2 regions of the Anaerostipes sp. AF04-45 genome follow, and region 1 is predicted to be linked to the other one. Evidence: a T-box and tRNA genes for the amino acid it is inferred to sense, from the RefSeq annotation. Region 1 holds a T-box; the other holds one or more tRNA genes.
The links. A T-box is a leader RNA that pairs with one kind of tRNA and senses whether it is charged. The one in region 1 lies ahead of pheS (phenylalanine--tRNA ligase subunit alpha), so its partner is inferred to be a tRNA-Phe.
Positions count from the first base shown of each region.

Region 2: it encodes a tRNA-Phe, which carries the amino acid that the T-box ahead of pheS (phenylalanine--tRNA ligase subunit alpha) is inferred to sense. The anticodon was not compared.

Region 1 is NZ_QTXQ01000008.1:49,473-57,627, forward strand. It holds gene pheT (phenylalanine--tRNA ligase subunit beta) at 1-1,753, opposite strand, end outside; gene pheS (phenylalanine--tRNA ligase subunit alpha) at 1,808-2,827, opposite strand; T-box leader at 2,897-3,070, opposite strand; gene DWV34_RS12570 (hypothetical protein) at 3,124-5,469, opposite strand; gene DWV34_RS12575 (PTS sugar transporter subunit IIA) at 5,731-6,144, shown strand; gene DWV34_RS12580 (PTS sugar transporter subunit IIB) at 6,141-6,617, shown strand; gene DWV34_RS12585 (PTS mannose/fructose/sorbose/N-acetylgalactosamine transporter subunit IIC) at 6,632-7,396, shown strand; gene DWV34_RS12590 (PTS system mannose/fructose/sorbose family transporter subunit IID) at 7,409-8,155, shown strand, end outside.
Region 2 is NZ_QTXQ01000001.1:189,302-197,456, forward strand. It holds gene DWV34_RS00905 (NAD(P)-dependent malic enzyme) at 1-1,108, opposite strand, end outside; gene DWV34_RS00910 (GNAT family N-acetyltransferase) at 1,158-1,643, opposite strand; tRNA gene DWV34_RS00915 (tRNA-Gly) at 1,760-1,830, opposite strand; tRNA gene DWV34_RS00920 (tRNA-Phe) at 1,863-1,935, opposite strand; gene DWV34_RS00925 (Crp/Fnr family transcriptional regulator) at 2,009-2,683, opposite strand; gene DWV34_RS00930 (ATP-binding protein) at 2,778-3,386, shown strand; gene DWV34_RS00935 (HAD domain-containing protein) at 3,383-3,913, opposite strand; gene DWV34_RS00940 (leucine-rich repeat protein) at 4,009-6,303, opposite strand; gene DWV34_RS00945 (right-handed parallel beta-helix repeat-containing protein) at 6,632-8,155, opposite strand, start outside.

The sequences.
Region 1 (8,155 bases):
GATTTCTGTGGCTGTAGTTATTGGCCAGCGAAGTCATCATACCATTTAGTGAAACAGTCCTCATGATACTGAAATCCTCTCCCAGCGGATTGGATATCTTAATGGCTTCCCTCTCTTTTGCACCCTCCGGAATCAGCAGCATATCGAATACTTTCGGACTCTCGAAAGAATAGCACATACCGCCGCTGAATCCATTCTGCTCTACAGATTCTCTTGCAATATCTTCTACACGGATCTTAAACGGCTTTTTACCCGCTGTAGCCTCTCCTCTCGGCAGAGTGACCGGAATATTGTCATATCCATAAAATCTCGCCACCTCCTCTGCCAGGTCTGCCATACAGTTCAAATCCTGCCTGAAAGAAGGAATGATAAGTTCATTTGCATCCATATCGTATTTAACATCGAGACGTCTGAAGTATTCGATCATTTCTTCCATGGAAATATTGGTTCCGAGCAGTGCATTGATCTTGTCAGCCTCTAATGGAAGACGCACAGGCTGCTTTGGATTCGGATAGACATCCACTGCCCCTCCAATTACTTCCCCTGCTCCCAATTCTTCGATCAGCTGGCACGCACGGTCCATAGCGGCCATAGCGTTTTCCGGATCCAGACCTTTTTCAAACTTACTGGAAGCGTCGGTCCGAAGGCCGATCCTCTTGGAAGACAGGCGGATGTTCGTTCCGTTGAAGCATGCGGCCTCAAATAAAAGAGTCTTGATATCATCCGTGACCATAGAGTTTTCACCGCCCATAATACCTGCGATTCCAACTTCTTTTTCTCCGTCACAGATCATGAGCACATCACTGTCTAAATTCCGTTCTTCACCGTCCAGAGTTGTAAATTTGTCTCCGTCATTTGCTCTCCGCACAATGATCTCGCTTCCTGCTATGGTGTCCAGATCATAAGCATGCATCGGCTGGCCGTATTCTTCCATCACATAGTTGGTGATGTCCACCAAATTGTTGATCGGACGGATTCCCATAGCTGCAAGCCTTCTCTGCATCCATTCCGGCGACGGTGCAAGTTTGATATTTTTCACAACTCTTGCTGTATAGCGGGGACAAAGATCTGTATCTTTTACGGTAACTTTGATAAAATCATTGACATCTTCGTCATTGCCTGTCTTTGTCACAACCGGCGGATGAAATTCTTTTCGAAACGTTGCCGCAACTTCTCTGGCCATTCCAACCATACTGAAACAGTCCACACGGTTTGAAGTAATCTCAAATTCCACCACCTGGTCACGGAGTCCCATCGCTTTTACCGCATCATCTCCCGGTTTTACATCTTTCTGAAAGATATAAATCCCGTCTTCCGGTGCTTCCGGATACATATCTCTGCTTGTACCCAGTTCTTCCACGGAACACATCATGCCAAAGGACGGCACTCCCCGAAGCTTTCCTTTTTTGATTTTAATTCCCTCTTCCGGGTTTGGGCTTCCGTCATGGCCGCCGGCCACTTTCCCCCCTGCTAAAACGACCGGTACCAAATCACCCTCAGAAACATTCTTTGCTCCGGTGACGATCTGGACATTTTCCGTCCCCACATCCACCTGACAAACGATCAGTTTGTCGGCATCCGGATGCTTCTCTATGGAAAGAATTTTTCCCACTACGATCTTTTCCAGATTTTTATCTAATTCTTCATAGCATTCCACATTGGACCCGGAAAGTGTCATCTTATCTACATATTCCTGTATCGTACAGTCAAGATCCGGCACATATGCCCTGATCCAAGAAATTGGTGTATTCATTCTCTATTCTCCTTCAAAATCTAAATATATTCACTTGCCTTTGCCGCCCGAAAATTAAAACTGGCTCAAAAATCTCTTATCGTTTTCATACAGCAGGCGCATATCGTCAATCTCATACTTCAGGAGCGCCACACGTTCCAGACCGATTCCGAATGCAAATCCTGAATAAACTTCCGGGTCGATCCCGCAAGCCCGCAGAACATTCGGGTGCACCATACCGCATCCGAGAATCTCGATCCATCCGCTGCCCTTGCACATACGGCATCCTTTCCCTCCGCACTTAAAGCAAGTGATGTCCACTTCCGCACTCGGCTCTGTGAATGGGAAGTGATGCGGACGGAATTTCACCTTTGTCTCCGGTCCGAAAAACTCTGTGGCAAACTGCTGAAGGGTTCCCTTTAAGTCCGCAAAGGTGATTCCCTTGTCCACGACCAGACCTTCGACCTGATGGAATGACGGTGAATGGGTGGCATCCACCTCGTCAGAGCGGAACACCCGTCCCGGAGCAATCATACGGATCGGCATCTGTCCGGTCTCCATGACCCGTGCCTGTACCGGTGAAGTCTGGGTGCGCAGAAGAATATCCTTTGAAATAAAGAAGGTATCCTGCTCATCTTTTGCCGGATGGTTTTCCGGGATATTGAGCATCTCGAAATTATACTTATCGTATTCTACCTCCGGGCCTTCCACGACTTCATAACCCATTCCGATGAATACCCGTTCCAAGTCTTCAAGAGCAATCTGGTTCGGATGGCGGTGTCCTTTCTCATGGACTTTCCCCGGAAGCGTCACATCAATAACTTCTGTTTTGAGCTTTTCTTCCATAATCTTTTTCTTAAGAAGAGCCATCTCCTTTTCCAATGCCTGTTCTACGGCTGCCCTCGTGTCATTGACCATCTGTCCGACCATCGGACGTTCTTCTTTGGCAACATTCTTCATGCCTTTTAATACCTGGGTAAGTTCTCCCTTTTTGCCCAGAACCGCTATCCTGATATCATTCAGAGTGTCCATGGCATCTGCTGTGTTGATCTTCTCCAAGGCTTCTTTTTTAATCGCCTCAAGTTTCTCCTTCATAATCACTTCTCCTTGTTTTATAATCTGATCTAATAGAATGAAAAAAATCCCATCCCTTATATAAAATATATAAGGGACGGGAATCATCTCGCGGTACCACCCTAATTCCAGGAAAAAACGACCTGGCTCTTAGTCTCCTGCGTAACGTGCAGATAACGTTATCCCCTACTGTTCTTTCAGGGATACGACTCCGGTGTGAAATTCGGGAAAGACTTCCTTACTGTGCACCTTCTCTGTCTTTATCATTCCTTATTTTATCACACAAAAGCGGAATGTCAAGACGGAAAACCGATTCTTTATCTCTCCCATAAGCTCTGCAGCGCACTGTGGAAAACAGCCTCATACAGAATCTGATAATCCTTCATGGTAAATGCAGATACATGAAAATCAGGCGAGGACAGCTCCTGTATTTTCTCCTGGATGACCTCTAAGACAGCATAATCAATATCCATGTGATCCATGACATTTTTAGAAAAATCAAAATTATGTTTCTTCTGAAATAAGATACAGTTTGCATGAAAAAGGAATTCAAAGATCAGGCTGTTATTTAACTTGATATCAAGCTTCTTTGCAATTGCTCTCAGAGCACGAAAAAATAGTTCATTCGTTGTAAACGTATTGATTCCGGGGGTAAGCTTGGACGCAAACAAGAGATGTTTATCTGCGGATCTTAAAGTATAACTCTTTAACTGGTTGTCTTTTAATATCTTCATCTCATCATTCTGGCTTATTAACAGGTTTGGGATGATGGAAATAATACTGGCATTTTTCTTCACAGACAGCTTTAAAATCTCTTTCACCAGAATAAAGGAATGAAACTGGACATTATAAGACAATACCTTCGTCTTAGGAAAAAAGTAATTGGTAATGGTTTGTTTCATATCCGCGTCTGATAAGATCAGGACCCCCTGTCCCCGATTGATGCTGACCGCAAATTCATATAAGTTCTCAAGATTCGTTCGTTTCTCATTTCTTTTTTCGGATAAAACAGCAGGAAAAGTATGTATGATTCTCCGGTCAAAGAATAAATTGAATATATTTGCGTAATTACTTGCCAACAAATGATATTTTGAGGTAATGATCACAGGAATATGGATATCACTCATGATTAAGTGGGCATATGTCAGTATAGATTGGATCATTTTTTCTTGGGTTTTTGACAGTTTGCAGTGGTTTGTCTGTGCTAATTGAATCAGATTGTTTAACAGTGCTTTCATCTGTGGTGTTTGAATGTCCATAGAAGGGGTTTCCTTCACAATATCCAGACTTTTATCTTTCCGGAATACAGACAGAATCATATGTTCCACTTTTTCTTTTAAAAATGGGTCCTGGCAGAATACACTTTTATTGAATGCTTTTGTGATCCCTGAAATAAGCCTATCGCCGGAATAACTGTTCTCAGATACAGCGGCAGTCACCCTGGAACAGATCAGCAGCTGCTTTGAAAAGAAATCTGAAACTATATTTTTTGTTTCAGCCAAAGGCTCATTGGAGTTTAGAAACAATTGATCAAACTCAATTTCTCCGTTTGGTCTGATCTGTATCTTGTCAGGGATCTCTGCCTTTAGTTCAGGAATGGATTTTATAAAATTCTCCCTTTCATTATCAAACAAGACCGATGCATCTAACATAAGTTCATTGTTTTTGCCTGCAGTACTTGATGTATAGAGAATCCTTGAAATTGTATATAAAATCTCATTTTCTAATTGATGCAGGTTGCTGCACTTATGTAAAATCAGCTGAATGAATTGGGAAGATACAAACATTGTTTTATCTAAACGGTTGCTCTCTTTTTGGATCATATTCAATAGAATCGAAATCAACTCTGATTGCGGCCGGTCTTTTGCGGAAGGAAAGTTCAGGATGACAGGGCTGATGGAATGAAGCAGGTCTGACTGTAATTCTGATGCCGCAATAAAGGCGATCATCGGTGCGTCTTTTTTATTTTTATATTGGATTTGAAGAGAATGTACAAAACCGCTTAAGATTTCAGAGTCTACGTTTTTTTGAACAAACTCAATTGCCAGGATAAAAATATTATGATCCTTTTCTATCATCTCTATGGTCTGCCTTAGATTGACGTAAATATCGCTGAATTCAATATAATAAACCGATGATTCCCGGGAAGCCAATCCCAACGTTTTTGCACGGTTTAACATTTCTTCTAAGAAAAACTTCTTCCCCGTCCCAGCTTCCCCCTGCATAAAAAAGATCTTAAAGAAATATTTAGGGAGATAAAATACAGGCAGGATCCTGGTTACAGCTTCATATAAGGACCCATTTTGCTGACTTCCGATAATAGAAAACGACTGGACGATGGTCTGTTCTTTTGCCGGTACGTCATATCGGATGAAGTCTGAAATAGTTTCATTTTTATTCAGTGTATCAGGGATGGATACAAAAGGAAAAGAGTTCCGGATGATCTCTCTTGAAATAAAAGTGGTGGGGCGTCCTGCCTTCTTGATTAATTTTCCTTCTTTGTGCAGATCATTTAGGATACGTGACACATTTGTCCTGTCAATATATAACTCCATCGACAGAATAAGCGCATTGCATTTTTCAAAGGTAAAATTATGATGATTGATGCTTTGCAAGGTTTCTTCTTTTAAATAGGATAAAATTTTCTCTTTGTTCGTAGACATGGCCATATCTCCTGCGTATATTTGGTGCTGATTATGGTGTTTCTATAACACACACAAATTGAATCAGACGTAATTAATATACACTCATCATACACTAAACTTAAAATTCATGCAAAATACACCGTAAAAAACTCAAACAGAGTGTAAATTAAGTGTGTATATAAAAAATTTGCGTATATAAGAATTGTGGGTTAGGATATGCCTAAGTGATGTAAGCGCATACAGAACGAATTACCATTTAACGAGTGAAGGAGGATGTAGATGACAGACATTATAGTGGCAACACACGGTGGACTTGCAGAAGGCATGGTCGATGCATTGGAGCTTATAATAGGGAAGCAGGAAAACATATGGTTTCTTGGATTGCGGCATGAGGACAGCATTGATACTTTTATCAAAAGGGTCGATTCTTTCGCTGCGGACACAGATCACGATATCTTATTCATGACAGACTTATTAGGAGCCAGCCCATACAATGCCGCAGCCCAGGCGATTGATCATAACAGGGACAAACATGTTGTCTGTGTATCGGGAATTAATTTATCTATGCTGGTGGAAGCAGCCTTGAAAAGAAACGATATGAAATTGGATGAGCTGGCAGATTATCTTGTTGAGACCGGAAAACAGGGAATTGCTAAATTATCATTAAATATGGAGAGAGGAGGGACATTATGAGCAAAATAGTATTATCACGGATCGACGACCGTTTGATTCACGGCCAGGTCATGACAGCATGGGTCCAGCATGTGGGAGGGAATGAAATTGTGATCGTAGACGACAAAGTCGCAAAGGATCCATTTTTAAGCGCAGTCATTACAGGCGCAGTGCCAAAGCACCTAAGCGCTCAGGCAATGACCATTGACGGCGCCGCAGAGTATTTAGAGAAGATAAAAGATGAGGATAAAAACATCATTATTTTAGCAAAGGGACCCAAGGTTTTTCTGGATTTGATTGAGAAAGGTGTCCAAATAAAAGAAATTAATTTAGGCGGAATGGGTTCTACACAAGAACGAAAAAAGTTATATAAAAATATTTCAGCAAGTGATAAAGAACGGGATATGTTGAAGCAATTGTCAGCACAGCATGTACATGTATTTATTCAGGTCGTGCCAAACATGGAAACTGTAGAGATAAATAAAATACTTTAAGCGGAGGGAGAAACATGCATATTTCAATTTTACAGGCAGTTTTGATTGGCCTGGTCTACTATTTAGGAGCAAATGGGACACCATGGCTTACTGTTAACATGAGCTGGGCGCTGAGAAGGCCTTTGATATCAGGGATCCTGGTTGGTCTAATTTTAGGTGATTCTGTCAAAGGTTGTATGGTCGGTGCAGCGATCAATGTAACCTATCTTGCACAGATTACGGCAGGCGGCGCCCAGACCATGGATGAGGGCCTGGCGGGAACTGTCGGAACAGCACTGGCGATTATTTCAAATGCATCCACAGGAGTCGCAGTGACACTTGCAGTACCGATTTCCTTACTGGGCAACTTATTATGGATGATTTATATGACAGGGGATATTTTCATTGTCCATAGAACCGATAAAATTGCGGAGACAGGAGATATAAAGAAAATTATTTTCTATAACATCGTTCCTTCCCAGATTTTTAAGTGTATCATTTATACCATTCCGGTAGCAATTGCCGTATATAGCGGGTCAGGTGTTATTACAAGTATGCTGCAGGCATTAAAAGGGACACCAGTGATTGATGTATTGACTACGATCGGGACAATTCTTCCTGCCCTTGGTATTGCAATGAATTTTAAAGCCATCTTATCTAACGCTGGGGCAAAAGCATACTTATATCTGCTGTTAGGTTTTATTTTATCTATTTATATCAACCTGCCACTGGTGGTCATCGGTATTTTAGCAGTGATTATAGCACTTTTACAGAACAGCGAAAGTTCAGCTTTAAGTTAGGGAGGAATCAACATGGAAACCATAGAAAAAAAGAGATTAAGTAAAAAAGATATCATTAAGTCCTATCTGATCTGGACATTCTTCAGCCATTCAACCTACAACTATGAACGAATGCAGGCTTCCGGGGTGCTGCATACTCTGGCGCCGAGTCTGGAAAAATTATACGGAAAAGAGACACAGGAATTAAAAGACGCATGCAAACGACACATGGAGTTCTTTAATACAGAACCGAATGTAGGAGGCTGTATCTTAGGGATTACTCTTGCCTTAGAAGAGCAAAAAGCAAACGGTGAAGATGTAGACGAAGAAATGATCTCAAGCATCAAAACAGGTTTGATGGGACCTCTGGCAGGTATCGGCGACACAATCTGGCAGGGAACGTTATCCCCCATAGCATTGGGTATTATCCTTGGTATGGCAAAGGCCGGCAACTTCTTAGGACCGATCATCTACTTATTGATCATTGGTGTTGTGTTATTCGGTCTTGGTTACTTATCCTATACCAAAGGTTACTATATGGGACGCGAAGGAATCGGAAAGATCATCGGAAGCGGTTTATTAAACAAAGTAACCGAAAAAGCAACCATCGTCGGGGCAACTGTACTGGGAGGACTGGTGGCATCTTATGTAACTGTGTCCTGCGGATTAAAGTTAAATTTAAGCACAGGTACACTGGACGTGCAGACTGCGGTATTTGACAGTATCTTAAAAGGTATACTGCCGTTGGGAATCACTCTATTAACTGTATTTATGTTGAGA
Region 2 (8,155 bases), on a different contig from region 1:
CCCGCTTATCGAACACTCCGGGGATAATATAATCCTCGTTTAATTCTTCCTCAGCTATGATTCCCGCGATTGCCCGGGCCGCCGCCATCTTCATCTCTTCTGTAATCTGAGAAGCTCTGGCATCCAAAGCCCCGCGGAAAATTCCAGGGAACACCAGCACGTTATTGATCTGATTCGGAAAATCCGAACGGCCGGTAGCTACCACCTTCGCCCCGCCTTTTTTCGCCTCATCCGGCATAATCTCAGGCACTGGATTTGCCATGGCAAATACTACCGGGTCCTTTGCCATAGACGCGACCATCTCTGATGTGACAATATTCGGTGCAGAAACGCCGATAAACACGTCTTTTCCCTTCATAATCTCAGAGAGATCTCCTGTCTGTCTGTCTTTATTTGTTTTTTCAGCCATTTCTTTCTGCGCATCGTTCATCCACGCTTCCCCCGGACACAGGGCGCCTTTCTGGTCAACGAGCACCGCGTCTTTTACCCCGAACTGAAGCAGAAGCTTACAGATAGAAATACCGGCAGAACCCGCTCCGTTGATCACTATCTTTGCATCTTCCAGCTTCTTTCCCGTAAATTTCAGCGCATTGATCAGCCCTGCTGCCACGACAATGGCTGTCCCGTGCTGATCGTCATGAAACACCGGTATATCCAGCTCTTCTTTCAGCCTGCGTTCTATTTCAAAACATCTCGGCGCAGAGATATCTTCCAGATTGATCCCTCCGAATGTAGGCGCCAGATTTTTTACTGTCTTTATGATCTCTTCCGCATCTTTCGTGTCCAGACAGATCGGAAACGCATCGATATCGGCAAACTCTTTAAATAAAATCGCTTTTCCTTCCATGACCGGCATGGCCGCCTCCGGTCCGATATCACCAAGGCCAAGCACTGCTGTCCCGTCGGAAACCACAGCTACCAGATTTCCTTTTGCAGTGTAGCGGTACACATCCTCTTTGCAGTCCCTGATCTTTCGGCACGGTTCTGCCACTCCGGGTGTATAAGCTGTACTCAGATCTTCTCTCGTCTCAACCGTCACCTTTGACCTTACTGCCACTTTTCCTCTGTTTTCTTCGTGCATCTTCAGCGCCAATTCATTGTAATCCATGACCTTCTCCTTTATGAATCTCTTTCATCTACGGTTTTCTTTTATTATATTACAGTGTGATATAAAATAAAATAATGTCTTCATATCTGCCGTCTGCCAAGCGGTAGCCCCCGGGCACTGTCCCGAGCCGCTGAAATCCAAGCCGGTCATAAAGTCTCAGCGCACCCTGATTAGACGCTACCACCGCATTAAACTGCAGAATTTTATATCCCAGCTCTCTCGCCCTTTCCATACAGTCCAAAACCAGCTGTTCTCCAATATGCCGTCCTCTTGCATCTTTGCTGACCGCATAGGAGGCATTAGATAAATGTCCGCACCTGCCTACATTATTCGGATGCAGTATATAAAGTCCAAGAATCTTTCCATCCGATTCAGCCACCCCAGTATAAGACTGGCCTGCAAAAAATTCTTCTGCTTCCTTTAAAGAAAAAGTATCTTCCTGCGGAAACGCATTGGCCTCCTCCACTACCTGATTCCATATCGCTGTCATCTCTTCTAAATCTTCTTTTTTAAACTGTCTCACCGTAAGTTCCATGTACAATCCACTCCTTTTTCTCACTCTTTTGATCCCGCAGCTTTTGCAAGCCGGTCAAAGCTGCCGCGGAAGAAAGAAAAAAGCCATCTTAGAGATATCTCTAAAACGGCTTGCTAAGCGGGTGATGGGAATCGAACCCACGTGATCAGCTTGGAAGGCTGGAGTTCTACCATTGAACTACACCCGCATATATGACAGAGTCTTTTCAATTCTCTGTAATGCCCAGAGCCGGAATCGAACCAGCGACACGAGGATTTTCAGTCCTCTGCTCTACCGACTGAGCTATCTGGGCATGTCTCATTTCTGCGACTTCTATACTTTACCATATCATAAAGCCCAAATCAAGAACTTTTTTAGATTTTTTGTCACCCTGCGGAATTATCCTGTCTCTTTTCAACCGCAATGATATTTTTCTCAACAGACAAAACACCTTCCGTCTGGAGTTTTCTCAGCTCCACCATCATACCGCTCCTGTCCACACACAGATAATCGGCCAGATCTTTTTTAGAAAAAGGAAGCTTAATCCGGGATGTTTTCTGCTTCTCCTGTTCCTGGTTTATATATGCAAGAATCTTTTCCCTTGTAGTCCTTTTTTCAAGACACTCCAGCTTTTGATTCAAACGTACATTCTTTTCAGCCAAAAGCACAACCATATTTTCAATCAGCCTCTGGTGAAACGCACAGCTGGCGTCGCAGGTCGTCAGTACCTTATGGTAATTCAAGAACAACACCGTACAATCTCTGGCACATTCAACCGATACAGGTAGCTCCGCATCCGGAAGACAGCCATAGGTCTCTCCGAACACATCACCCGGCCCAATATGGGCAAGAATCGCTCTCCTCCCCTCAAAATCATCTCTGACAATCAGGACTTCTCCTTCCACGATAATCCCCACTTCATCCATCCTGTCTCCATTCAGACAAATAGTATCCCTGGAAGCATACGTTTCTTTTCTGGCTGACAGACAGCCCAGCATCCCCTCTAAGTCCTCCTCTTTTATTCCTCGGAACAGGGGACAATGAGATAATATTTGCTCCATTTTACAACTCTCCTCTAAATATGTTGATTTTTCAACAGACAACTCGTGCTCATTATAGTATGATGAGATTACAAACTCAAGGAGGAAATTAAAAATGATACGACAAATAATTAAAATAGATGAGGAAAAATGTAATGGATGCGGTCTCTGCGCTTCTGCCTGCCACGAAGGTGCCATTCAGATGATCGGCGGAAAAGCAAAACTGATCCGGGATGATTACTGCGACGGACTCGGAAACTGCCTTCCAATGTGTCCGACCGGCGCCATCTCCTTTGAAGACAGGGAGGCCCCGGACTACAACAAAGCGGCAGTTCTTGAAAACCAGAGAAAGAATAATATGAGTGCGCTGCGCCAATGGCCGGTTCAGATCCAGCTGGTGCCTGTGAACGCCCCGTACTTTGACAACGCCCACCTTTTGGTTGCCGCCGACTGTACCGCATTCGCACACGGAAACTTTCACGAACAGTTTATGAAACAGAAAGTCACCTTAGTCGGCTGTCCAAAACTGGACCCCGTGGACTACTCAGAAAAGCTGACAGAGATCATCCGCCAAAACAATTTAAAGAGCATCACCGTCACCCGGATGGAAGTCCCCTGCTGCGGAGGACTGGAATATGCGGTGCGCACTGCCCTTGAACAGAGCAAAAAATCCATTCCGCTCAATGTTATCACCATTTCTACCGAAGGGATCATCCTGGATTAAGAACTTTGATTTAAAATATCCACTGCCTTTCCGGCCAGCTCTCTGGTAAGCCCGCCTTCCATGAAGCTTGTGCGGACCCAGTGTTCTCCCAGGCTGTACTCTTCCCAATCATAATCCGTATCATCAAGAATCACGAAAGACCGGATGCGTTTCCCGCGCATCCAGTCTTTTACTTCCAGCGAACGGTTTCCTTTATGGAGATGTTTCGTTTTTGATATAATCTTCAGGCCATAGGAAGCCATGGCCTGATCCAATGCTCTCCCTACCCTGATCATCGGCCCTTTTTCATGCCACGCATGGCGCCAGCTTGACGACAGGACAATCTGTGCCCCCGTCTTCTCCACGATATATCTCAGCTGTTCTAAATTATCTTCATCCACATCGATGCCCATGAACGGCTCCATGTCTCTTTCTTCCAGTTTATCAAACAGTTCCATAGAGTTCAGCACACCGTCGATATCTAAAAAAATGATCTTTTGAGGCTTTACCCGAAACCGCCATTTATCAAAGGCTCTCATATGCTCCATCCCTTTCTCTTTATATAACTGGTACCTTTTCTATTATATCAAGACGCAGCATTACTTTCATTCGTTTTCCGGGAAATTCCGGGATAAGTCCTGTTTTATTTTATCTTCACTCTTTTTATCCCGCTGTAACTTCCAAAATATTTCTTTCCATTTATCGTCTTATATGCCCGTACCTTTATGCAGTAATATTTTTTTCGTTTCAGTCTTCTCATCCAACGCACTGTTCCGGCGGTAAATACAGACTTTGATTTAGAAAACTTTTTTCCTGCTGACCAGCAGATTTGATAACCGCTTGGCTTGCCGGGACTTTTCCTGATATAAACTTTTACCTTCTTTTTCCCGGCTTTTATCTTCCCGATCCGCGCTTTCTTTGGAACAATTACAAAATACCTTTTGATCTTTCCTGTATAACCCCCTTTTCCTATGACTTCCATCCTGGCTTTTCCGCAATTTTTATTTGCAGTATACTTCACCGTATAATCTTTGTTTAACTTTAAAACCCGGTTGCCGCTTTTTACTCTGACCGTCCTGAAGATTGATTTTCCGGTATATACACTGTTTTTGGGCTGAGAGACAAAGCTGATTTTTTCGTATTTTTTATTGTTGTCTTTTCTCCGTATGATCTGGTAATAAGAAAAATTCTGACCATAGTAATCATTGATCCCGGTCAGACAGGCACAGCCAAAGCCGATACCATTGTTCCCCATGTACTCTATGCAGTAGTCTCTCCCTTCTTCCAGATGTCTTCCGTTCAGGCTCACCGATGGTTTCGGCGTAACTGGTTTTCCCTCATAATAGTAATACCTTTGCGGATAGACAACCTCTGCTCCGGAAACATCATTCCCCCTGATCCGTATATCAAAAGATGTCTTTATACTACCCTGAAAGCAGCCGATACCTTCTATCAGCACTTCTGCCCTGCCGGGATTTTTATTGTTTTTATACTCCACTGTATAATCATTTCCACGCTTCAGCACCTGGCCGTTATGATTTCTCACAACCGGTTCCGGGCGTATTTCTGCCCCTATATAAAACTGCATTGGGATATCATCTGAATTCCCCAGAGGGCCATACACAGTCACGCGGCACTCTTTTTTTACGTCCCCTGCCTTTACTGTAACCAAAGCAGTCCCCGGTGATACTGCAGTAATCCTCCCTAGATCGCTTACCGTTAAAATTCTATGGTCACTTCCCGAAACTATGATCTTATCCGTGGATGAAAGAGGAAACAGCGAAATTTCCAGCAAACGGCTTACCTGTCTTCCATCCTTCCCCATGTCCAGAGAAACCGACTCACTATCCAATATGATATCTTCAGCCGGCTGCTGCTCCATGCCTGAGACTTGGATCACTGACTCTTTATCCTGCTGATCAATATACCGGTTTTTCTGATTTCCTAAGTCAAACTGATTTTTCAGTTCCTGGTTTTTTAAATAGATTACACTTCCGGAAGCTAAATCGGTAAAAGCTGCCTTCTCTATCTCCGGCAGCCTGTCCCCGCACAAATAAATTTGGATTGGCTTTTCAGCTTTCCCGTCGTTTCCATAATTAAATGCAGAACTACTGATCTTCTGTACACTCGGCGGCAGGAACACCTGATCCAGACGGCACATATGAAATGCGCTGTCTTCAATGCAGTTAGTACCGGGAGAAACAGCATAGCTTAATTCTTCTTTTGCCGATGGATAACAGACCAATGTCTTATCATCACCGGAACGGCCGTACAGCACACCGTCTTCTGACCATAGCTTCGGATTTCCTTCCTCCACGGAAATATCTTTCAGTGAACGGTTTTCATAAAACTGCCCTCCATTTAGAACAGTTTCTCTTCCCAGTTTTATTTCTTTTAAGTTATGGCAGAATTCAAACGTTCCTCTCCCAGCCTTTTTTACATGGGAAAGATCTAATCGCTGAATGTGGGAACCGGCAAATGTCCACGGCTCTAACTCTGTTAAAGAAACAGGAATTAAAACATCCTGTAAATTTTGATTGGACGCAAAGGCTTCTTTCTTTATTGTCCGGACGCCATTCGGAATGCGGTAAGATATCCTGTCATCTCCGCTTGGAAAGGCAATCAGGTCAGTACCATTCTTGCTGAACAGAACATTATCTTCCACTTTATAATATTTGTTTTTATCGGACAGCTGGATGGAGTTTAAATTCGTCATAGTAAAAGAAAAGCCGGGGTTGATGTACTCCAAAGTATCTGGGAAAATGAGTTCCTCCAGATTTGGATATTTATAGCCGGGTACTCCGTCAGGATTTATAATCACTTCTTTTACACCACTTGGAATTATTATCTTCTTAGTTATCGCATCCGAATGATCATAATGAAACTTTGTAACATTGTACTTTTTCCCTTGGTATTCCACCGATGAAACCACTTCCATTGTATCCGGCTCCTGATGGTCATACTTATAGACCAAAACTTCATTTTTTGAAATAACTTCATATGAAAAACTGCCAGCTTTAAAAGTCTGCCCAATAAAACTTTCCCCATGAATTGTCGTTCCGCTTCTAATGCTAAAATTCACTATTACAAATAAACAAGATACTAATATAATTTTAACCTCTTTTTTCATAACATCTCCACATGATTAATATAATGATGGTTTTTAGTATCTTTTCTCTCATAAATATATTATAGAAAAATAAGTAAAAAATTCCATGTATTAATTTGAAATATACAGGGAACGACTTTCGCCATTCCCTGTATATTTATTTCTTTATTTCAAATTCATATTTTAACTCAGCATCTTCCTTTGTTTTTTCCAGCTGACTTGTGAGCTGAGCATTTAATTCCTCATTTTTCTTCCATTTGCTCGACTCTTTCAAGGTATACAAATATTTCTTATTTATAAATCTTACATTATATTTATATGAGTCTTTAAAAGGATTGTTCTCGGCGATATATACTATCGAATCAAGTTTTGTTTTCTTCCCCAAAGAATCTATTGCCTGATAAACAATTTTATGCTCACCTACCGAATTTAACTTTTCAATTTGCAGCGGTATTGGATCAATAACAGACACTGGTACTTTCAGGCCTTTTTTGTCATCTTCTATGTCTTCTACCTGATAGTTTTCAAATATTTCTTTAAGAATGGTCTGTGGATTGTTGTCTATATCTTTTTGATAAAATGCAAGATTCTGTGAATGTAATTTGGGAGGATTGTTATAAGTTACACATACCGTGCCTTCTTTTTCTGCAACATTTCCAACGCTGTCTTCAGCTTGAAAAGTAACTTTGACTTCTACTGTCTCATCTTTTTCAAGCTTCATAAAATAAGTGTCCATTACATCTGTATCATTCATTCCTCCAGAAAAATTTTGGGTTTCCGGCCGGTATCCTTTCATACTTTTTGTGTAATCTAGTTTTATAATCTGTACTTTTTTTGTCAATTCTCCATCTTCTTCATCATAACAACCCTTTACAACTTTTAATAAATCATTCTTCTTTATTTTTTCATTCTCTAAAAAAGTCTTTTTATCGTTCAGAATAATATCTGGTTTACTGTCCCATTGGCCTTCCATAAAAAATATATCTTCAACATCCAATAAGCTATTTATATTATCCAAATTTTCAGATAAATTGACTTTTTTATAGCTTTCTGCAAAGTCTAATATATGATTTAATTTACCCTTTTCCCGCTCTTCTTTTAATTCTTTATATCCCACCGGTTCTAATTCCATTCTTTTGCGGGCACTGCTGATATCCTGTTTCCAGCCTACAAACTTCCCTTCTGATGACCGGAACCCGTTTTTTCTCAGTAGTATATCCTCAGATTTGTTTTGTTCCTGGCTGTCCGTCGTGCCAGCGGCACTCCGAATTCCAGGCAGATATTCCACCCTGTAATGGGGCCACAGTGCAAAAAGAGTCGCATCCGCATTTGCCGTATAAACATTCCCCGGCTGATACCCGTCTCCTGTCCCATCTGCTTTCGTATTCCATGCCACAAACGCGCCCGATCCACCGGTAGGTGTCAGCGCCGACAGCTTTATATCCTCCTCCCAATACTTAACTGCTGCCGTCGGCATGTTCATGACCTCCTCTTTTGAATTTTTATCATAGCGAATCTGGTATGCCTGACTCAGAACAATGCTGAATGGAGCACAGCCAGAAGATGATTTCTTTAAATTTCCCGGTCTCATGACATATCCGCTGCCTGCATACACAAATCTTCCGCCCGCAGACTGATTATTCAGCAATGCCTCTCCTGTCTTGTAATTACCGTCCGCAGA